Regions from separate parts of the Azospirillum sp. A23 genome, predicted to be linked through region 2. Evidence: riboswitches for the same ligand, from Rfam matches in the RefSeq annotation. Region 2 holds a riboswitch; each other region holds the start of a gene.
What was found. A riboswitch is a leader RNA that binds a small molecule or an ion and turns the genes downstream of it on or off. The one in region 2 is predicted to bind thiamine pyrophosphate.
Positions count from the first base shown of each region.

Region 1: it holds a riboswitch for thiamine pyrophosphate, as region 2 does, so the genes downstream of both, thiC (phosphomethylpyrimidine synthase ThiC) here and ABNQ40_RS13220 (ABC transporter substrate-binding protein) in region 2, are expected to answer to the same signal.
Region 3: it holds a riboswitch for thiamine pyrophosphate, as region 2 does, so the genes downstream of both, ABNQ40_RS23610 (ABC transporter ATP-binding protein) here and ABNQ40_RS13220 (ABC transporter substrate-binding protein) in region 2, are expected to answer to the same signal.
Region 4: it holds a riboswitch for thiamine pyrophosphate, as region 2 does, so the genes downstream of both, thiO (glycine oxidase ThiO) here and ABNQ40_RS13220 (ABC transporter substrate-binding protein) in region 2, are expected to answer to the same signal.

Region 1 is NZ_CP170667.1:2,156,784-2,162,281, reverse strand. Features, by position in the region: gene argB (acetylglutamate kinase) at 1-53, shown strand, start outside; gene ABNQ40_RS27585 (hypothetical protein) at 86-370, shown strand; gene ABNQ40_RS27580 (magnesium transporter CorA family protein) at 410-1,393, shown strand; TPP riboswitch at 1,471-1,605, shown strand; gene thiC (phosphomethylpyrimidine synthase ThiC) at 1,736-3,463, shown strand; gene greB (transcription elongation factor GreB) at 3,513-4,064, opposite strand; gene ABNQ40_RS27565 (ribonuclease E/G) at 4,167-5,498, opposite strand, start outside.
Region 2 is NZ_CP170666.1:956,046-961,543, reverse strand. Features, by position in the region: gene ABNQ40_RS13235 (ABC transporter permease) at 1-536, opposite strand, end outside; gene ABNQ40_RS13230 (ferredoxin) at 723-1,055, shown strand; gene ABNQ40_RS13225 (DMT family transporter) at 1,187-2,101, shown strand; TPP riboswitch at 2,135-2,249, shown strand; gene ABNQ40_RS13220 (ABC transporter substrate-binding protein) at 2,331-3,482, shown strand; gene ABNQ40_RS13215 (branched-chain amino acid ABC transporter permease) at 3,487-4,359, shown strand; gene ABNQ40_RS13210 (ATP-binding cassette domain-containing protein) at 4,352-5,498, shown strand, end outside.
Region 3 is NZ_CP170667.1:1,328,118-1,333,615, forward strand. Features, by position in the region: gene ABNQ40_RS23590 (hypothetical protein) at 1-748, shown strand, start outside; gene ABNQ40_RS23595 (hypothetical protein) at 837-1,391, opposite strand; gene ABNQ40_RS23600 (hypothetical protein) at 1,388-1,999, opposite strand; gene ABNQ40_RS23605 (acetoin utilization protein AcuC) at 2,195-3,322, opposite strand; TPP riboswitch at 3,443-3,549, shown strand; gene ABNQ40_RS23610 (ABC transporter ATP-binding protein) at 3,597-4,328, shown strand; gene ABNQ40_RS23615 (ABC transporter permease) at 4,325-5,092, shown strand; gene ABNQ40_RS23620 (ABC transporter substrate-binding protein) at 5,110-5,498, shown strand, end outside.
Region 4 is NZ_CP170667.1:2,235,835-2,241,332, reverse strand. Features, by position in the region: gene ABNQ40_RS27965 (DNA polymerase Y family protein) at 1-1,450, shown strand, start outside; gene ABNQ40_RS27960 (methyl-accepting chemotaxis protein) at 1,471-3,522, opposite strand; TPP riboswitch at 3,791-3,890, shown strand; gene thiO (glycine oxidase ThiO) at 3,882-5,078, shown strand; gene thiS (sulfur carrier protein ThiS) at 5,075-5,296, shown strand; gene ABNQ40_RS27945 (thiazole synthase) at 5,420-5,498, shown strand, end outside.

The DNA of each region.
Region 1 (5,498 bases), on a different replicon from region 2:
TGCTGGAGATCTTCACCGAGGGCGGCGCCGGCACCCTGATCGGCAAGGCCTGACGCCGTCCATAGGGGACCGCCATGGGGGACCGATGAGCGATCTGCGCAAGGAGTTGCTCCGCCAGATGAAGGCCATCCGGGAGAGGATGGACCCGAAGCTGGTGGAGCGTGCCAGACTGGCCGCGCTGGGCAAGGTCCCCTATGACAGCGATGCGGCGAAGGAGGCGGTCGGCCATTTCCTCGACGCCAAGCGGGACGGCGGCGCCTTCCGCCGCAAGCTGGAGCAGGCGCTGAAGGATGAGGGCGCGTCGCTCGACCTCGATGGGGAAAAGGCTTCGCCCCCGGTGAAGCCGCGGCGCGGTGGCCGGGTGACCTAGGCCGGGTGCCCGAACCGCGCCCACGCAAGGAGCACAGCCTTGCTGCATGTTTTCGTCAATGACGGCGGTCTGCTGCGCTGGGACAGGGAGGCCGCGGACGAGTCGGTCCCGTTCCCTGAGTCCGCCGTGTGGCTGGACCTGATCAACCCGACGCCCGACGAACTGGCGCGGGCGGAGGCGCTGATCGGCACCGGCCTGCCCACCCGCGAGCAGATGGCGGAGATCGAGGAGTCGAGCCGTCTGCGTGTTGCCGGTGGTGCGCTGACCATGACCGTCACCGCCCTGGTCTGGGCCGACACCGACGAGCCGCGCATCGCCACCGTCAGCTTCGTGCTGGCCGGCCGGCGGCTGGTGACCATCCACGACATCGATCCGCAGGCGCTGCTGGCCTTCCGCCGCCGCGCCACCCATGGGCAGGTCTCCGCATCCCGCGGCGAACTGGTGCTGGCCGCACTGGTGGACGGGATGATCGACCGCACGTCGGTCGTGCTGCGGCGGACCGGGGTGGAGATGGATGCACTGAACCGCCGCTATTTCCGCGGGCGCAAGCTGCGCTCCCGCGGCGAGACGCTGGACGACGCGCAGACGCTGAAGCGCATCGGCCATGCCGGCCACCTGATCGGCAAGGCGCGGATCAGTCTGGCCAGCCTTACCCGCATGACCGACTTCCTGGCGCGCGGCGATGGCTGGAACGCCGGCAAGGCGACTCGGCGCTGGGCCAAGACCACGCTGCAGGATCTGCGCGGGCTGGACCAGTATGCCCGCTTCCTCTCCGGCAAGGTCGCCCTGGCGCTCGACACCGCGCTGGGCCAGATCAATGTCGAGCAGAACGAGATCGTCAAGATCGTGTCGGTTCTGACCGTTCTGCTCTATCCGCCGACCCTGGTCGCCAGCATCGGCGGCATGAATTTCACCGACATGCCCGGCAGCCAGTCGCCCTTCGGCTATGCCAGCGCCTTGGGGCTGATGCTGCTGTCGGCCCTGCTGCCGATGGTCTATGTGCGGTCGAAGCGCTGGATGTAGCGCATTTCCACAATATGGCAGGCGGATCGTCCGCAGCGCTTTCCTTTTGACACGACCGTCCGTCGGCGGCAGGATGGGCCACATTCCAGGGGGGTCCCGACAGGGGGCTGAGATACCAACGGCCGGACGGCGCACTGCGCAAGCCGGCAGCGTGGTGACCCTTCGAACCTGATCCGGGTCATACCGGCGAAGGGAGGGACCTCGTGACGGGCCGAATCTCGCCCCGTCCGGCCGTATCGGCCCCGCCATGCCGGGGAACCATTCCGAAACGGCCCGCACGAAGATACCGCACCTCCGTCCGCAGTCCCGGGTTTGTCCGCCCAACTCCGACGGAGAAACCCAATGCCTAAGGACTTCAACGAGAACGCCATCCGCATTTCGACCGGCCCGCTGCCGTCGTCGCGGAAAATCCATGTGCCCGGCATGCGCTTTCCCGATCTGCGCGTCGCCCTGCGCGAGATCGCGCTGTCGGGCGGCGAGCCGCCGCTGACCGTCTATGATGCCTCCGGTCCCTACACCGACGAGTCGGTCGCCATCGACGTGCGGGCCGGCCTGTCCAAGCACCGCCGCGACTGGATCCTGGCGCGCGGCGATGTCGAGACCGCCGACAACGGCGTGCTGCGCGCCAAGGACGGCGTGGCGGTGACGCAGATGGCCTACGCCCGCGCCGGCATCGTCACCGCGGAGATGGAATACATCGCCGTCCGCGAAAATCTGGGCCGCGCCGCGGCGCTTGAAGCCGCCCGAGATGGCGAGGATTTCGGCGCCGAGATCCCCGACTTCATCACACCGGAGTTCGTCCGTGACGAGGTGGCGCGTGGGCGGGCGATCATCCCGTCCAACGTCAACCACCCCGAGTCGGAGCCGATGATCATCGGCCGAAACTTCCTGACCAAGATCAACGCCAACATTGGCAACTCCGCCGTGACCTCCTCCATCGAGGAGGAAGTGGAGAAGATGGTCTGGTCGATCCGCTGGGGCGCCGACACCGTGATGGATTTGTCCACCGGCGCCGACATCCACCAGACCCGCGAATGGATCCTGCGCAACTCCCCGGTTCCGATCGGCACCGTGCCGATCTATCAGGCGCTGGAGAAGGTCAAGGGCAAGGCCGAAGACCTGACCTGGGAGCTGTTCCGCGACACGCTGATCGAGCAGGCGGAGCAGGGCGTCGATTACTTCACCATCCATGCCGGCCTGCGGCTGGCCCACATCCCGCTGACCGCCAAGCGGGTGACCGGCATCGTCTCGCGCGGTGGCTCGATCATCGCCAAATGGTGCCTGGCGCATCACCGCGAGAATTTCCTCTACGACCATTTCGCCGACATCGTCGAGATCTGCCGGACCTATGACGTGGCGCTGTCGATGGGCGACGGCTTGCGGCCGGGCAGCCAGGCCGACGCCAACGACGCCGCCCAGTTCGCCGAGCTGGAGACCCTGGGCGAACTGACCAGGATCGCCTGGGCGCGCGACGTGCAGGTGATGATCGAAGGACCGGGCCATGTGCCCATGCACAAGATCAAGCACAATGTCGAGAAGCAGCTGGCGCTGTGCGGCGAGGCGCCCTTCTACACGCTGGGGCCGTTGGTGACCGACATCGCGCCGGGCTACGACCACATCACCAGTGCCATCGGTGCGGCGATGATCGGCTGGTTCGGCACGGCGATGCTCTGCTACGTCACGCCGAAGGAGCATCTCGGTCTGCCCGACCGCGACGACGTGAAGGCCGGCGTCATCGCCTACAAGATCGCCGCCCATGCCGCCGACCTCGCCAAGGGCCACCCGGCGGCGCGGTTGCGCGACGACGCCATGTCGCGCGCCCGCTTCTCCTTCCGCTGGCGAGACCAGTTCGCCCTGTCGCTCGATCCCGACACGGCGATGGCCTACCACGACGAGACCCTGCCGGCGGAAGGCGCCAAGACCGCGCATTTCTGTTCGATGTGCGGGCCGAAATTCTGCTCGATGAAGATCACGCAGGAAATCCGCGACGCCGCGGAATCCGGCATGGCCGAGATGTCGGAGAAGTTCCGCCAGTCGGGCGGGGAGATTTACCAGCCGGCAGCGGAGTGAGGTCTGGCGGAGTGAAGTCTGGCAGGGGGGCGGGTCGCCGCCCCCTCCGTCAGTCCGCGTACCGGATCTCCAGCACTTCGACCTGTTCCAGTCCCGCCGGGGTGCGGACATCCACCAGATCGCCCTCCCGCGCCTTCAGCAGGGCGCGGGCCATGGGGGAAATCCAGCTGACATGGCCGCGGTCGGGGTCGACCTCGTCGGCGCCGACGATGGTGATGGTGTTCTCCGCCCCATCCTCGCGGGCATAGGTGACGGTGGCGCCGAAGAAGACCTGTTCGCGGTTCTTCTGGTCCTGCGGATTGACCACCACCGCCGATTCCAGCCGCTTGTTCAGGAAACGGATGCGGCGGTCGATCTCGCGCAGGCGCTTCTTGCCATAGAGATAATCGCCATTCTCCGAGCGGTCGCCGTTGCCGGCGGCCCAGGACACCACCTCCACCACCTTCGGTCGCTCCACCCGCAGCAGGTGGCGCAGTTCCTCCTGCATGCGTTGGAAGCCGGGCGGGGTCATGTAGTTCTTGAAGCCCTGCGGCAACGGTGCCGGATCGTCGAGATCGTCGTCGTCCTGCGTGTCGTTCTCGCGGGTGAAGGCCTTGCTCATGGTCCGACCTGTCCTGTGGCAGGGGTGATAACGTCCGGGAAAAGGAAAAGGCGCCTTGCGGCGCCTTTTCCCGTTCCAGAGGTCCCGGTTGGGCCGTTGGGCTTACCGCTTCCACCAGCCGCGGCGCGGCTTGGCATCGGCGTCGGCATCGTTATCAGCCGCAGCCGGCTCGGGAGCCGGGGCCGGCGTGGCGGCCGTGGGCTTGGCGGCGGCTTCGGCCGGTGCCTCGGCGGCAGCCTTGCGCTTGCGCGACGCCTTCTTGGCCGGCGCGGCTTCGGCAACGGTCTCCGCCGGCGCCTCGACCGCAGCGGTGGCCTTGCGCTTGCGGCCCTTGGCCGGAGCTTCGGCGACGACTACCGGAGTAGGCTCGGGCGCGGCTTCGACCGGAGCCTCGGCGGCAGCCTTGCGCTTGCGCGACGCCTTCTTCGGCGCGGTTTCGGCAACGGCTTCAACCGGCGCCTCGACCGGGGCCGCGGCCTTGCGCTTGCGGCCCTTGGCCGGAGCTTCGGCGACGACCGCCGGAGCAGCCGCGGGGGCGGCTTCGACCGGAGCCTCGGCGGCGGCCTTGCGCTTGCGCGACGCCTTCCTGGCGGGCGCCTTGGCGGCGGCTTCGGCCTGAGCCGGGGCCGGCGCGGTCACCGGAACCGGAGCTTCCTCGACTGCCGGAGCGGCTTCGCCGGCCAGGATCCAGTCGAGATCGCTCGCCTCGGCCGGAGCCTGCGCCGTCTGGGCCGGAGCATCCTGAACCGGAGCGGCGGCGGGCTGCTGGTCGACGGTGTCCTCGCCGCCCTCCAGGCCTTCCGCACCCTCGCGGCGCGACCGGCGACGGCCACCGCGCTTGCCGCGGCGGCGCTTTTTACGGCCATCGCCGTTGCGCTCGCCGGCATCGGCACCGGTCTCGTCCTCGCCGTCATCCTCATCCTCGTCGTCGCCTTCAGCGTCGGCGTCGGCGGAGTCGGCCGCAGGTTCGGAGATGGCGGCACCGGGGATGGCTTCGGCGGCAACCGGCAGAACGCTCTCATCGGCGTCCTGGCCGGCATCCTGATCGCCCTCGTCCGTCTCGGCATCGCCCTCGGCACCGTCGGTCCGGCCTTCCTCGCGGTCACGGCCACGGCCGCGACGACGACGACGACGGCGGCGGCGGTCCTCGCCATTGCCGTCGCCGTTGGTTTCGGCACGCTCGCCGGTCTCCTCGACCTGGACGGCCTCGGTCTCGGCTTCCGGCTCTTCCACCGGCTCGACCGGCTCGGCGGCGAGCGCGCGGTCGGTCTCGGCCATCACCCGGTCGGCGCTGACCAGCGGGGCGTCCTCATCGGCCAAGCGGGCCTTGTTGCGCTCCAGACGGTGATCCGGGGCGATCAGCCCGTCGTCGGCCTGGACCATCACGCTGAAGGCGTGACGCTCTTCGATCTTGGCCAGTTCACCGCGCTTCTG
Region 2 (5,498 bases):
TGGCTGCCGGGGCGGATCAGCACGTCCACCAGCAGCCAGGTCATGATCGACGCGGCGATGAAGTTGAACATGATCGTCGTGATGACGATGTGGCTGCCGCGCTTGGCCTGGAGCCAGGCCGGGATGAAGGCCCAGGCGGCGCCGAAAAGGGCCGATGCCAGCACCGCCAGCACAGCCACCACCGGCCAGGGCCAGCCGGTCAGCGCCAGCGCCACCAGCCCGGCGCCGAGCCCGCCCAGATAGGCCTGCCCCTCGCCGCCGATGTTGAACAGCCCGCAATGGAAGGCGATGGCGACCGCCAGCCCGGTGAAGATATAGTCGGTGGTGTAATAGAGGGTGTAGCCGATGGCCTCGGGATATCCCAGGGCCTCCGACAGCAGCAGCGACAGCACGTCCACCGGGTTCTCGCCGATCACCAGGATCACCAGCCCCGACAGCACGAAGGCCGCGACGAGGTTGAGAACCGGCAGCAGCGCATACCCGACCCAGCCCGGCACGGCGCCCGGCTGGCCCTTCCCCGATCCGCTCAGCAGCACCGGCGTCTCCTGGATTGCCCCTTGCCGGGGATTCTTAACCGTCAATGCTCTGGCGACCAAGCATTTCATGGTGCGGGGAATCCAACCGCCGCCGGGAGTTGGAAGGATTACAAAAAGTCTTGCCGCAACGCAGCATTCTGGCATGCTTCTTACCCATAGAAATTTTATGGCTATGGAGCATGACCGATGCCGCTCGACATCCCGCAGACCTTCCGCCACCACGTCTTCTGCTGCGCCCAACAGCGCCCGCCCGGCCATCCGCGCGGCAGTTGCGCCGCCAAGGGTGCGCATCCGCTGTGGCAGCGGCTCGATCAGAAAATCCAGGGCAAGGGCCTGACCGATGTCGGCATGGCGATGACCGGCTGCCTCGGCTTCTGCTCCGCCGGGCCGCTGATGGTGGTGTATCCGGAAGGCATCTGGTACCGGCCGGAAACCCCGGAGGACATCGACGAGATCGTCGACTCGCATCTGGTGAACGATGCGCCGGTCGAGCGGCTGGTGATGGTATTGACGCGGTGAGGCGAGGTCGGCGCATGAGCCGACCCTTGACCTTGGCTGCGCCTAGCAGACCTGCGGTTGCGGCATTGGGACGCGGGCGCATTTGCCCATAATGTGGGCAGCCCCAGCCATTGCCGTTCCGAACCGAGTCCATGACCGACGCCGAAACCGCCGACCTGCTGCCTGCCGAGGCCGATTCGGTTCCCTATGCCGTCGGCTGCTTCCTGGGCGCGATCCTGCTGTTCGCGGCGATGGACACGCTCATCAAATTCCTGACCGCCGATTACCCGGTGCCGCAGCTGATGTTCGTGCGCTCGCTGGTCGCCTTCCTGCTGGTGGGCGGCTACACCCTGACGTGCGGCGGCGGGATCGCGGCTATGCGGACGCGGCGGCCTCTGGGGCATGTCTGGCGCGCCTTCGCCGGGCTGATCTCCATGGGATGCTTCTTCTATGCGTTCCGCGAGCTGCCGCTGGCCGACGTCTATGTGCTGAGCTTCGCCGGTCCGCTGTTCATCACCGCGCTGTCGGCGCCGCTGCTGGGCGAGCCGGTGGGCTGGCGCCGCTGGGCCGCCGTGGTGGTCGGGTTCGGCGGCGTGGTGGTGATGGCGCAGCCGTCGGCCGGGGCGCCGCTGGTGCCGGTGCTGGTCGGACTGTGCGCCGCCCTGTTCTATGCGCTGGCCGCGCTCGCCGTGCGCGGCCTGTCGCGGACCGAAACCAGCGCGTCCATCGTGCTCTACCTGCTGCTGACGACGACGGTGGTCAGCGGGGCGCTGGCGGTGCCGGTTTGGACGGCGCCCACCGCCTTCGCGCTGGGGCTGATGGCGCTGGTCGGCGCCATCGGCGCCGGGGCGCAGGTCCTGCTGACCCAGGCCTTCCGCCGCGCGCCGCCGGCGGTGGTGGCGCCCTTCGAATATACCGGCATGGTCTGGGCCAGCCTGTTCGGCTGGCTGGTGTTCGGCGATCTGCCGACGGTGCCGGTCCTGGCCGGCGCCATGGTCATCATCGGCAGCGGGCTCTACATCCTGCATCGTGAAACCATGGTGGCGCGCCGCCGGTTGGGTTCTTGACAGGACGGGGCCGGCGGCGACACTCTCGCCGCCTGTTCACGGCTGGGGTGCCTGTGCGGATGCCGGTTCGGCAACCGCATGGGCTGAGACAACACCCATCGAACCTGATCCGGGTCATGCCGGCGAAGGGAGCCGACCGGAACCCGACGGACCCGCTGAAAGCTGCTGCGAAGCGCCCCGTCTCCTCCGCGTCGCCCCAACCGCCGGCGCGTGTTGAGGAGTATCGGTCATGCGGCGCGCGCTTCCCCTCCTGATCGGCCTGCTGGCCGTATCCTCCTGCCTGTCCTCCGTCTGTCTATCGTCCGCCGCCCGTGCCGACGACACGCTGTCCTTCCCGGTGCTGGTGCCGCTGACCGGCTTCCTGTCGCTGGAGGGCACCAGCCAGCGCAACGGTGCCGTCCTGGCGCTGAAGCAGACGCCGGCCGGCGTCGCCATCGCCTCGGAGGTCGTCGACACCGGCACCTCGCCCGAGGCGGCGGTGACGGCGCTGGAGCGCGCGGCCGGCCGCGGCACGGTCGGGGCGGTCGCCGCCAGCATGCTCGGCACCCAGATGCTAGCGATGCTGCCGCTGGCGGGCGAGCTGAAGCTGCCGCTGGTCACCGTGTCGGGCACCGCCTCGATCACCGAGCAGGGCAATCCCTGGGTCTTCCGCTTCTTCCCCGGCGACGCGGTCACCAAGGCCGCCCATGCCCGTTATGTGGTGGAGGAGCTGGGCAAGCGGCAGCCGGCCGTCATCTACCAGACCACCGCCTACGGCCAGAGCGGCAAGGCCCATCTCGACGCCGCCTTCAAGGCGCTGGGCGTCACGCCCGTCTTCGAGGAGGGGGTGGACCCGGCGGCCAAGGATCTGCTGCCGGTGCTGACCAAGGCGCTCGCCGCCAAGCCGGACGTGCTGGTCCTGCACCTGCATTCCGGCCCGACCGCGCTGCTGCTGCGGCAGGCGGCGTCCAGCGGCGTGACCCTGCCCATCGTCGCCGGCTCCGCCATGCATCAGCCGAGCACCGCCGCCCTGCTGGAACCGGCGGAACTGAAGGGCGTCTGTGCCGAGACCGCGGCCTCGCCGATTTCGGGCGGCACGCCGGAGGTCAAGGCCTTCACCGACGCCTACCGCGCCGCCTTCGGCAAGGAGCCGGATGCCTTCGCGCTCGGCCAGTATGACGGCATGACCATGGTGCTGGAGGCGGTGAAGGCCGGCGCCCGGTCGCCGGACGCCATTCGCAAGGCGCTGTCCGCCGGGACGTTCCAGGGCCTCGCCATGACCTACAAGTCCGACGGCAAGGGCAACATGGCCCATTCCGCCGTCATCGTCTGCTATGACGGAACCAGCCGGGTGCCGGCGCTGGTGAAGCGGTACGACGACCCGACGCTTGCGGCGAAGTGAGCGGATGGCGGCGCTTCAACTGCTGCTCAACGGGGTGGCGTTGGGGGCAGCCTATGCCCTGGTGGCGCTGGGCTTCGTGCTGGTGCTGAACGCCACCTCGGCGGTGAATTTCGCCCAGGGCGATCTCGTCATGGCCGGCGGGCTCCTGGCTGTGGCGGCGGCGCCGCTGATCCCGCTGCCGGGCATCGTCCTGCTGCCGGTGGTTCTGTTGCTGATGGCGTCGCTGGGGCTGCTGCTGGCGCTGGCGGCCTATCTGCCGCTGCGCCGCCGGCCGCCGGTCTCGGTCTTCATCAGCACCATCGCGGTCGGCATCATCCTGCAGAATGGGGCCGCCATCCTGTTCGGGCCGGAGCCGCGCGCCGCACCGCCGCTGTTCGGCGACGACACGCTGCACATCGCCGGGCTGGCGGTGCCCGAGCAGTCGCTCGCCATCGTCGCGGTGGCGGGTCTGCTGATCGGCGCGCAGCAATGGGTGTTCGCCCGCACGCAGCTCGGCCGCCGGCTGCGCGCCACCGCGCAGGACCCGGAGATGGCGCGGGCCTGCGGCGTGCCGGTCACCGCGATGATCCTGGTGACCTTCGCCATCGGGGCCGCCTGCGCCGGGGCGGCCGGGCTGCTGCTGGCCAACCGCTATTTCGTCACGCCGACCTCGGGCGGCGACCTGATCCTGAAGGCCTACATCGCGGTGACGGTGGGCGGCTGGGGCTCCGTGCCCGGTGCGGTGGTGGGCGCTCTGCTGATCGCGCTGTTCGAGGTGGGCGTATCGTCGGTGCTCTCATATCCGGCGGCGCTGGGGGCCTTGTACCTGACGCTGCTGGCGATTCTGGTGCTGCGCCCGCAAGGGCTGTTCGGCGAAGCGGTGCGGCGCCGTGGGTGAACGTCGGCCGGCCGTCATTCTCATTGCCGGCGCGCTTGCCCTGCTGGTCTATGCGCTGGCCTTCGCGTCCCCCTACGGCCTGCGCGTCCTGACCGTCGCCGGGGTCTATGCGCTGGCGACCTTCGGCTTCCAGATCGTCTTCGGCCTCGGCGGCGCGCTGTCGCTGGCGCAGGGCGCCTTCTTCGGCGTCGGCGCCTATGTGACGGGCATCCTCGGCAGCCGCTACGGCCTCGGTTTCGAAACGACCTTCCCGCTGTCGATGCTGGTGCCGCTGCTGCTGGCCCTGCCGGTCGGTCTGGCGGTGCTGCGGCTGGAATCGCATTACTTCGCCCTGGCGACTCTCGGCATTGCCCAGGTCCTCCATCTGCTGGCGGTCAACCTGCCGGAGCTGACCGGCGGCTCCAACGGGCTGGCCGGAGTGCCGGCGGCGGTGCTGTTCGGCTGGGCGGTGCCGCGCGGGCTGCCGATGGCCGGGCTGGTCTGGTCGCTGGTCGCTCTCGGCGGGCTGATCGGCTGGCGACTGGCGCGGGGAAGGCTCGGCCGGTCGCTGGCGATGCTGCGCGACGATCCGCTGGCGGCGGCAACGCTGGGGCTCGATGTCGGGCGGCTGCGGCTGGCCGCCTTCGGCATCAGTGCCCTGTTCGCCGGAGCCGCCGGGGCGCTGGCCGTCCACACCCAGCGCGTCGTCTCCCCGGAGGTGCTGGAATTCCCGGTCATGGTCTCCATCCTCACCATCGCCATCGTCGGCGGTCGGGGGCGGATGGCCGGAGCGGTGCTGGGCGCCGTGCTGTTGCTGCATCTGCCGGAATGGTTCCGCTTTCTGGAGCGCGGCTATCTGGTCGTCTATGGCGTGGCGCTGCTGGCGACCGTGGTGCTGGCTCCGGACGGGCTGACCGGCCTGCTCGACCGCATCGCGGCCCGCCTGTTCGGCAGCAAGCCGCGCAATTCGGTCGAGGCGAAGGAGCCGCCGCGTCCGCTAAATTCGCCGGATGGACTGTCCGTGGAGGATCTGCGCAAGTCCTTCGGCGGTGTGCGGGCGGTGGACGGCGTGTCGCTCGATCTGCGGCCGGGAAGCATCACCGGGTTGATCGGGCCGAACGGCTCCGGCAAATCCACGGTGATCAACCTGCTGTCGGGGC
Region 3 (5,498 bases), on a different replicon from region 2:
CGGCAAGACGCTGCTGTCCCATCACCTGATGGCGACCGCCATGCTGGAAGGCCTGCAGCTGAAGGTCGTCGAGTACGAGGTGAACGAGCGTCTCGCCCGCCTGTTCGGCCCGGACGTGGTCGAACACCGCCGCATCACCCAGGACTTCATGAACATGATGGGCTCGGGTGACGGCTTCTACGAGTTCTGGGACCTGATCGGGCCGGAATTGCAGCGCGGCGGCCGCCTGTACGACTTCGGCGGCAACATCTCGCAGTGGTTCTTCAACTGGGCCGAAGTGTCGGGCTTCGACTATTACGTCGGCGAAGGCGAACGGCTGACCTTCATGGTGCCGGTGACCGTCGACCTCGCCTCGCTGTCCACCGGCATGACGACGCTGGAGCGGGTGGCGACCATCGCCCCGAAGGCCAAGCGCGTCCTGGTGGAAAACGGCTTCTCCGGCCCGTTCTCCCAGCTGGAGGACAGCCAGTATGCCCGCCGCAAGGCGGAGATGGTGGAGCGCGAGGGCCTGCAGGTCATCTCCATGCAGCCCTGCACCGCCCCGGCCTGGGCGCGCCTGACCGGCCACCGGCTGGATCAGGTGGCGACGATGACCCGCGAGGATCTGGTGAAGCTGGGCATGACCCCGCCGGTCGCCTCCCGTTCGCTGATCATCATCCACGAATGGCTGCGCAACATGCGCCAGTCGCTGTCGCCCTACCTGCACGACGCCTTCCGCCAGACCCCGGCCACCGCCAAGGCGCGCTGAAGCCTGGGAAAGCGCTGAGACGGACCTTCACGAAAAGCCCTTCTTCCCCGGCGGAAGAGGGGCTTTTCGATATCTACGGGGCGCTCTTCTACGCTGCGCTTTGGGCCGGGCTGGCGCTGTAGAGATCTTCCTTCACCGGGGCCACCGACCGCACCTGATAGCCGGGCCGGGCGCTGAAGCGGCGGTTGGCACGTTCGCCGGCCTCGCGGTCCGACTCCGCCCAGACGAGATACTGGCGCCCCCGTGCCCATTCGACGGCCAGAGGGTGGGCGGCATCGATCTCGCCGATCTGCTGGTTCACCACGGTGACCAGCCATTCCTTGTCGCCGGGATTGCGCCGGTCGGTCAGGATCAGGATCTGCGGACGACGCTTCGACTGCGCTTCGGTCAGGCGTTGCTGCACCTCCGTCTGCTTCTTGCGCAGTTCCACCATCTCCCGGGTCAGTTCGTCGATCTCGGCATGGAGGGTCTCCTCCTCCCGATGCAGGCGGTGGATGGTGGCATCCAGCTTGTCGAGGTTGTTGCGGACGCCGCGGACGCGCTGGCGCGCCTGCGACACCCGCTGCTCGACACTCATCAGGATGTTGCCGAGCCAGGCACCGATGGCGACGATGGCCAGGACGATGATGAAGTTGATCATCATGTGGCGGCACCCGCCTTCGCCCGGGCGGTGGCGGGCGGCGTCGGCACGCCCTTGCCGGCGGCCTTGCCCCCGGCCCGCGCATCGCCGCGCATGAACGTCTTCTGGAAACCCATTTTGAACGGGAAGGCCACATCGCACATCTGCTTGGCCTCATCGAAGCTGGACGCCCAGACCTCGGCCACGTTCGTGCACCGCCAGATGGGATTGACCTGCGCCCGCTCACCGGCGGCGCGGGCAGCGGCAGACGCCTTCTCCTGCGTCACCGTCGCGACGAATTTCATCAGTCCGGCCTGCGGGTCGCCGACCTCATGCACGAACATCGGCGGCTGGTCCGAGAGGTCCCGGACCTGCTTTTCCACCTTGCGGATATCGCTTTCCAGCCGGTTGCGGTCGGAAGACTGGCTGTTCCGGCGCTGGACCAGATGGTTCACCCGGTTTTGCAGCTCCTGCGCCTCGGCATGCAGGACATAGATGCGGTTCTCGACCTGATCCAGGCCGCTGCTCTTTTCCATGATGTTCGGCAGGAAATCCTTCAGCATCATGGCGACCGGGACGGCAGCCAGCATGATGATGACGATGGCGATCAGGAACAGCGTCGTGTTCGACATCCGCCCGCCCGTCCTCCTACCGCAAATCCTGCCCGCAAATCCCGCCGAAGCCCGCATCACCCGACGCGGAAGCTGCACCGGCACAGTGGAAGAGAGAATCAACGAACAATCCGACCCCGTCAACGAATCGTCACAGGTTGGTTCGGAATTCGTCGGAATGAGTCGGTCGGCTGCGGGTCAGGACAGCGCCATCCTTCAGGACATGGCAGTCTCCGCCACCCGCTTCACCGCGTCCCGCACCGGCCCGGGACGCCGCTCGTCGCCCAGCGTGGTGAACCAATGGTCCGGCGGATTGCGGCCGGCGGCGCGGTTCCAGGTCAGGGCACGCAGCACCGCCTCCGCCTCCGCCGTCGGCCGCACGGCGGGATCGATGCCGTTCATCACCGCCCAGATCCCGGCCCAGCAACGCCCAACCGACCAGGGGTTATAGCCGCCGCCTCCGACCACCAGCACCCGCGGCGCCAGCGGAAGCAGCGCCGCCACGGCATCCCACAGCGCGCGGTTGGACAGCTCCAGCCGGCTCAACGGATCCTCGGCCAAGGCATCGGCGCCGGTCTGGATCACCATCGCCTGCGGACGAAAGGCACGGGCCAGCGGCAGGACCGCCGCCTCCATCACATGCTCCATCTCGCTGTCGTTGAAGCCCGGCGGGACCGGCAGGTTGCGGGCCATGCCGCCGGCGCGGTCCTCCGCCTTGCCGGTGTAGGGCCAACGCCCATCCTCATGGATGGACAGGGTCAGTACCCGGTCGTCGTCGGCGAAGGCCTCCTCCACCCCATCGCCATGATGGGCGTCGAGATCGACATAGAGGACCCGCTCCAGCCCATGGTCGATCAGTTCCAGAATGCCGAGAACCGGCGCGTTGAAATAGCAGAAGCCGCTGGCCCGGTCGCGCCGCGCATGATGCGTCCCGGCCGCTGGCGCATAGACCAGACCGGCGGGCCGGTCGCCGAGAATCCTGGCCGCCTGCAACGCCGATCCGCTGCTGTGGGCCGGCCGCCGGTACATTTCGGCGAAGACGGGATTTTCCAGCTTGCCCAAATTGTGGCGGGTGGCGGTCGCCTCGTCGACCCGTTGCTCGGCCTCCGCCCGCTTCAGCGCGGCGATGTAGTCGGATGTGTGGAAGCGCGCCAGTTCGCGTTCGCTCGCGACATGGGTGTCGAGATAGACCTCGTCCGGCAGCCAGCCCATGGCGCGGCTGAGGTCGATGGCGGTCGACACGCGTGGAATCGCCAGCGGATGCTTCGGTCCATAGGTGGAGCCGCGGTAGATTTCCCCGCCGATGAACAGCGGTGTGCGGAAGGGCGTGGTCAGGACGGGCACTCCTCGATGCCCGTCAGAAACTAGGCGCCGCGGCGGTGCGGTCAAGCCGCCCGCTTCCGCATGCCGGAAGCGGCATCCGGCAATGCTTGCGGTCACGGATCGTCCGCGCCTATAGTCGCCGCCTTCACTGGGGGGAGCCGATGGGCGGCTGAGAGGTCCTGTTGCGGGACGACCCCTGGAACCTGATCCGGTTCATGCCGGCGTAGGGATCAGTGATGCGGGACCGCACCCTCTCCATCTCCGCCACTCCACGATGCATGCCCGCGTGCCTGCGATGACGCCGCTTTCGGTGACCATCTCGCGTGCGCGGCTGACCTATGGCGGCACGCTGCTGTTCTCCGACCTGACGCTGGAACTGCCGGCCGGGCGGACCACCTGCCTGCTGGGGCCGAGCGGCGTCGGCAAGACCACGCTCCTGCGCATCCTCGCCGGTTTGGCCGAGCCGGAGCCGCCGACCGAGGTGGTCACCGGCGACCGGCAGCCGCTGGCCGGCCGGATCGCCTACATGGCGCAGCAGGACCTGCTGCTGCCCTGGCTGACCGTCCTCGACAATGTCCTGCTCGGCGACCGGCTGCGCCACCGCCGTCCCGATCCGGCGCGGGTGGAGCAGGCCCGCGCGCTGCTGGACCGCGTCGGCTTGGCGGGGCGCGAGCGCGACCGTCCCGCCGCTCTGTCCGGCGGACAGAAGCAGCGCGTGGCGCTGGCCCGCACCCTGATGGAGGACAAGCCGCTGGTCCTGATGGACGAGCCCTTCTCCGCGCTCGACGCCATCACCCGGCTGCGCTTGCAGAAGACGGCGGCGGAGACGCTGGCCGGCCGCACCGTCCTGATGGTCACCCACGACCCGCTGGAGGCGCTGCGCATCGGCGACCGACTGCATGTGATGACCGGCCGGCCGGCCGTCATGGGACCGGCGCTGGAGCCCTCCGGCCCGGTGCCGCGCCGGGTCGACGATCCGGACCTGCTGGCGCATCAGGCCGAACTGTTGCGGAGGCTGGCGGAATGAAGGCGCTGCTGCGCGGCGCGATCACCCTGCTGGTGCTGGTCGCCGGCTGGCAGGCGCTGGTATGGGCCACCGGGCTGCCGCGCTACCTGCTGCCCGGTCCGCTGGCGGTGGCGGACGCCATGCAGCGGCAGGCCCCACTGCTGTTGGCCCATGGCCTGACCACGCTGGCCGAAATCCTGATCGGGCTGGTGGCCGGCGTGGCGCTGGGCGGGGTCAGCGCTTTGCTGCTCGCGCGGTTCCGCACGGCGCGGCGCTGGCTGATGCCGCTGCTTCTGGTCAGTCAGGCCATCCCCGTCTTCGCACTGGCGCCGCTGCTGGTGCTGTGGCTCGGCTATGGCATGGCGTCCAAGATCGCCATGGCGGTGCTGGTCATCTATTTCCCGGTGACGACCGCGCTGTTCGACGGGCTGCGGCGCACCGATCCCGGCTGGCTCGACCTTGCCCGCACCATGGGCGCCTCGCCCGCCGCGATCCTGTGGAGCATCCGCCTGCCGGCCGCCCTGCCCGCCTTCTGGTCCGGCGTGCGCGTGGCCGCCGCGGTGGCGCCCATCGGGGCGGTGATCGGCGAATGGGTGGGGTCGTCTTCCGGCCTTGGCTACCTGATGCTGCACGCCAATGCCCGCATGCAGATCGACCTTCTGTTCGCCGCCGTGCTTGTGCTGGGGCTGTTCGCGGTGACGCTGTACGCCGCCGTCGATGCGCTGGCCCGCCGCGCCCTGCCCTGGCAACCCGATACCCAACCTGCCGAAGACGCCAACCCTTGAAGGGGGAGAGACACCCGATGAAGCATCTTTTCACCGCCGGCCTGATCGCCGCCGGCCTGATGACCTCGCTTCCCGCGCTGGCCCAGGACAAGCTGTCCGTGATGCTGGACTGGTTCATCAACCCCGACCACGCCCCGCTGGTGGTGGCGCAGGAGAAGGGCTTCTTCAAGGATGCCGGGCTTGAGGTCACCCTGACCGCCCCGGCCGACCCCAACGATCCGCCGAAGCTGGTGGCGGCCGGCGGCGCCGACATCGCCGTCTCCTACCAGCCGCAGCTGATCCTGCAGGTGGCGGAGGAACTGCCGCTGGTCCGCATCGGCACGCTGGTGTCCACGCCGCTGAACTCCGTCGTCGTGCTGCGCGACGGGCCGGTGAAGACGCTGAAGGATCTGAAGGGCCGCAAGGT
Region 4 (5,498 bases), on a different replicon from region 2:
CGCACGTCCCTTCGTCCTGCTGCGGACGGAGCGCCAGCGGCGGATGGTGGTCGCGGTCAACCGGGCGGCGGCAATGCTGGGGATCGCTCCCGGCCACACCCTCAGCGATGCCCGTGCGCTGGAACCGATGCTGGAGGCGGCGGAGGCGACGCCGGAGGCCGATTCGGTCCTGCTCGGCCGCATTGCCGACTGGGCGCGGCGCTACAGCCCCTGGACCGCGGCGGACGAACCGGACGGGGTGGTGATCGACCTCACCGGCTGCGCCCATCTCTTTGGGGGCGAGCCGGCGCTGGCCGCCGACCTGACCGGCCGGCTGCGCGCCGCCGGCTTCGCCGCCCGCGCCGCCATCGCCGACACCCCGGCCGCCGCCTGGGGGCTGGTGCGGTTCGGCAGTCCGGAGCAGCGTCGTCACGAGGTGTTGGACGGCCTGCCGCTCGCTGCCCTGCGGTTGCCGGCGGAGACGGTGGAGGGGCTGCATGCGCTGGGCCTGCGCCGGATCGGCGATTTGCATGCCATGCCGCGGGCGGGGTTGGCGGCGCGGTTCGGGGCCGGGTTGATGCAACGGTACGATCAGGCCTTCGGCCGGCTGGACGAGCCGATCTCCCCGCGCTGGCCGGTGCCGGACCATCGCGAGCGCCTGACCTTCGCCGAACCGATCGCCACGCCCGAATCGATCGCCAGGGCGCTGCGCCATCTGCTAGGGAGGCTGTGCAAGGGGCTGGAGGCGGCAGGGCAGGGGGCGCGCCGGCTGCGGCTGGATGCCCACCGCACCGACCAGCGGGTGGACGACGAACCGCAGAGCCTGACGCTCGGCACCAGCCGCCCGGCGCGCGACCCGGCGGCGCTCGCCCGGCTGTTCGCCCCGCTGCTGGAGCGGATCGAACTTGGGTCGGGGCCGGGGCTGGAAACCCTGGTGCTGTCGGCGACCGAGACGGGACCGCTGTCCGCCGTCCAGACCGCAATCGACGGAGGGGAGGCCGGGGACCAGGGGAATGACGACCAACTGGCCGAACTGGTCGACCGGCTGACGTTGCGGCTGGGGGAGCGGGCGGTGCTGCGGCTGGTGCCGCGGGAAAGCTGGCTGCCGGAGCGCTGCGTGGCGCCGCATCCGCCGATGGAGCGCCTGCCGGCGCCGAAGCCCTGGCCCGCCGGGCAGCCGCGCCCCCTGCGCCTGCTGACCCCGCCCGAGCCGGTGGAGGCCACCGCCCCGCTGCCCGACGACCCGCCGCTGCTGTTCGTCTGGCGCGGCGTGCCCCACCGTGTGCGCCGGGCCGAAGGGCCGGAGCGGATCGAATGCGAATGGTGGCGTGGGCAGGGGTCGCTGGGGCTGGCGGTGCGCGACTACTACCGTGTGGAGGATGACGGCGGCCGGCGGTTCTGGCTGTTCCGCGCCGGCCTGTACCGCCCTGACGAGACCCCGCGCTGGTTCCTGCACGGGTTTTTGGCGTGAGGTGTCGGGCAGCCGCCCGCTTACCCTGCCCGGTCGAGCTGCTTCAGGAAGGCGATGTAGCGGTTGATGTCCTCCATGCGGCGGGCGTGGTCGTTCATGTCGGACAGGCGGCCTTCGATGGACTTCTGGGCGCCCTCCACCTCGTCGATCACCGCATGGATGTCGGTCTGCAACTCCTGCGAGGCGGTGGCGGCCTCGTCCATGCGGGCGCTGGTGTCGTCCAGCTGGCCGCCGACGGAGCGGACGGAGGTCACCACCTGGTCGATGGCGCGGCGGGTGTCGGCCAGAGTCTGCTTGGTGTCGTTGGCCAGCTTGCGCACCTCCGCCGCCACCACGGCGAAGCCCTTTCCGGCCTCGCCGGCGCGGGCGGCCTCGATGGTGGCGTTCAGCGCCAGCAGGTTGGTCTGGCTGGCGATGCCGTCGATCACCGCCAGCACCTTCTCGATGCTCTTGACCACGGTGGACAGCTGGTTGAACTCGCGGACCAGAGCCTCCTTGCGGTCGGCGTGGCCGTCGAACAGGGTGGCGTGGCGGTTCAGCGTCGCCTCGATCGCCGACATCGAGCCGCCGATGCGCGCGGCATAGCTGGCGGTCTCCTGCACGCCGCCGGTCAGCGTCACCAGCGCGTCGAGATAGCTGTGCATCCGCTCGATCACGCTGTTGCGGATGCGGCTCAGCAGCTCAAGCCGGTTGTAGCGGGTGGCGATGAAATAGCTCTGGAACCGGGCGTAATGCACCGGGAAACGGTCGACCATGTCGTCGGAGAAGGCGGTGCCGGGCGGCACCTCGAAGAACATCAGCGCCGACAGGGTCTGGTTGATGTTGATGCCCAGCAGCTCGCCGAAGGTGGAGAAGCCGGCGGCGGCCAGCCCGTCGAAGGCATGAACACGCGAGAGCTGGTCGGGGTTGTTCAGCCGGCGCAGGATGCAGTCGTTCAGGATGGCGCCGACCGGCCGCGGCTTGTTGCGCAGATAGGCCGAGAGGTCGTCCTCCGTCTGGCGGACGAAATCGGTCGCCTCCACCAGGCACAGCGAGTCGCCGGGATTGACGTCGCAGTAGAAGGCGACCTCCCCCTTCTCGAAATCGAAGCCGGAGATGGAGCGGACGAACAGCTCTCCCTCCATTTCGATGGCGAAGGTGTTCTTCGCCAGCTTGCCCGGCAGTTCCTGCGGCTTGCAGCGCAGGGATTTGGCGAGCGCGTCGATGAAGCCGACGACTTCGAAGCCGTCGCAGTCGATCACGCTGCGCACGATGCGGCGCATCGGGTCGGCGTCGACCACGGCGAAGCGGGTCTGGGTCGGCCGGAAATTCTGCGACTTGAAGATGCCGTAGCGGATGCCGGGCGCCATCTTCAGGAAGATCGTCACCGCCACGTTCTCCAGCACGCGCTGGCCGTCGAACAGATGGGTGTTGCGGAAGTCGAGCTTGCCGCCGGCCGAGCCGCCGATGAACAGGCAGGGGAAATGGCCGGAACGGTAGACCGCCTCCATGAACCAGCTTTCGCTGGCCGATAGCCCGTCGATGAAGGTCAGCGCCACCGTGTCGTGGCTGTCGACCGGGAAGGGGACGCGGATGCGGTCGAGCTCGCCGCGGATCGCCTCCACCCGTGCCGCCACGTCGCGGGTCGGGCGGCCGCCGCGCAGATCGTCGCAATGCAGCGGGACCGTCTGGACGCTGACCCCGGCGAACAGGCGCGGGCTGAAGGATTGCAGCACCACGCTGTCCCAGCGGTCGCCGGCCTTGCGGTAGAGCGGCTGGCCCTCGGCCGCGCACAGCTCGCCCGCGGTGGAGACCAGCACCAGCTGGGTCGCCGCCGGCAGGGCGGAGCGGACCGCCCGCGCGGTGGCGGCGAAATCGACATGCGGCGACACGAAGCCGACGACCAGCGCCGGTGCCCCGTCGGCGAAACTCAGCCCGTCCAGCGCCGCGGCGCCGATCTGCCCCGCCGGCAGGCACAGGCTGCGGATCGGCTGTTCCGCCGGTCCGTCGGCGTGCGCTGCCGGTTCGGACCTGCCGACCGGGGTGCCGGGGATGGGGGAGGTCGGGGAGTCCGAGCGGAAGAAAGACAGCATGCTGGCGAATCCTCGGTCGTCTTTGTTGTTCATTCCGCGCACCGGCGGTGCCCGTTTTCTGCTGTGAATGCCCGGGTATGGCTCATTTTGCCGACAATTTAGCTGCCGATTGGTAGCGTTTCCTGTCGGGGGGACTCCGTATCCGGCTGCGGCCTGTCGCCGCATCCATCGTCAGGTTGGGCTGTAGGCAGATGCGGCGGGCTGGAGTGGCGGGCCGGGCGGCGGTCGATTCCGCTTGTGGGGCCAGCGGAACATTGGCATAAGGCAATCCATAGGCCTGGGGTGCCGTGCGGTGGTCGCGCGGCTGAGAACACACCCATCGAACCTGTCTGGGTAATTCCAGCGAAGGGAGCCGCCGCATGATCCATGCGCCAGAACCGCATCCATATTCCGTTTCCGCGCCGGGACTCCGCCCGTCCGCCGCCCGTCCTTCCGTTGCCATCGTCGGCGCCGGCTGCATCGGCCTCGCCATCGCCTGGAGGCTGGCGTCGGCCGGCTGCCGCGTCGATGTCTTCGAGCGGGGGGAGGCCGGGCGCGGCGCCACCCATGCCGCCGGAGGCATGCTGGCCGCCTGTGTCGAAACCGAGCCGGGCGAGGAGGGGCTGCTGCCGCTGACCCGCGCGTCGCAGGCCCTGTGGCCGGACTTCGCCCGCGATCTCGAAGCGGCGGGCGGCATGGCCGTCGATCTGCGCAGCGAAGGCACGATGGTCATCGCGCTGACCGCCGACGATGCCGCGAAGGTCCGCTTCCTGCACGGTTTCCAGCGCGATCTGGGATTGCCGGTGGAGTGGCTGAGCGGGGCCGAGGTGCGGCGACGCGAACCCTTCCTGCAACCGGGTGTCGCCGGCGCCCTGTTCTGTGCCGGCGACCATCAGGTCGACAACCGCAAGGTCGCAGCCGCCTTGCGCCGCGCCGCCGAGGCTGCCGGCGCCCATCTGCATGAGCGGTGCGGCGAGGTGGCGCTGGCGGTGGAGGGCGGGCGCGCCGTGGGGGTGCGGGTTGCCGAGACGCTGCACCGGGCCGACCGGGTGGTGCTGGCCGCCGGGGCGTGGTCGGCCGGGGTGCCTGGGCTGCCACCCGCCGCCCGGCCGCCGGTACGTCCGGTGAAGGGCCAGATGGTCTGCCTGCGCATGGACCCCCGTCTGCCGCTGCTGCGCCATGTGGTGTGGACGCCCGGCACCTATCTGATCCCGCGGCTGGACGGCCGGCTGCTGATCGGCGCCACGACGGAGGAGCGCGGCTTCGACGACCGCCTGACCGCCGGCGGCCAGTTCGCCCTGCTGGACGGGGCGTGGCGGGCGCTGCCGGGCATCGCCGAGCTGCCCATCGAGGAAGCCTGGGCGGGTTTCCGTCCCGGCAGCCGCGACGATGCGCCGATCCTGGGTGAGAGCGGCATTCCCGGCCTGATCCACGCCACCGGCCACCACCGCAACGGCATCCTGCTGACCCCGGTGACCGCCGACGGCATCGCCCGTCTGGTGCTGACCGGCGAGACCGACCCGCTGCTGCGCCCCTTCGCCGCCGACCGCTTCGTCGCTGCGGGAGCCGCCGCATGAGCGCCGTTTCACGTGAAGCCATCCGCGTCAACGGCCGCGAAGAGCCGCTGTCCGCCGCCTCCGTCGCCGAGTTCCTGGCCGGGCGCGGCATCGCCGCCGGAACGCTCGGCGTCGCGGTCGCTTTGAACGGCGCTGTGGTCCCCCGCCGCCGCTGGCCGGAGACTCCGCTCCAGCCCGGCGACAGCCTGGAAATCGTCCGCCCCATCCAGGGCGGCTGACCGTCACATTTCCCTCTCCATCGCCACCGGATGCGCACATCCCGCAACATAGGAAGCGGAATTCCGGTGGTGCGAAGCGGGAGAGGGCCTTTGCAAAAGGCTTCCCCCATGTCCCCAACCGACATGTCCCAAACCGACACCCTCACCATCGCCGGGCGCAGCCTCGGCTCGCGGCTGTTCCTCGGCACCGCCGGCTATCCGA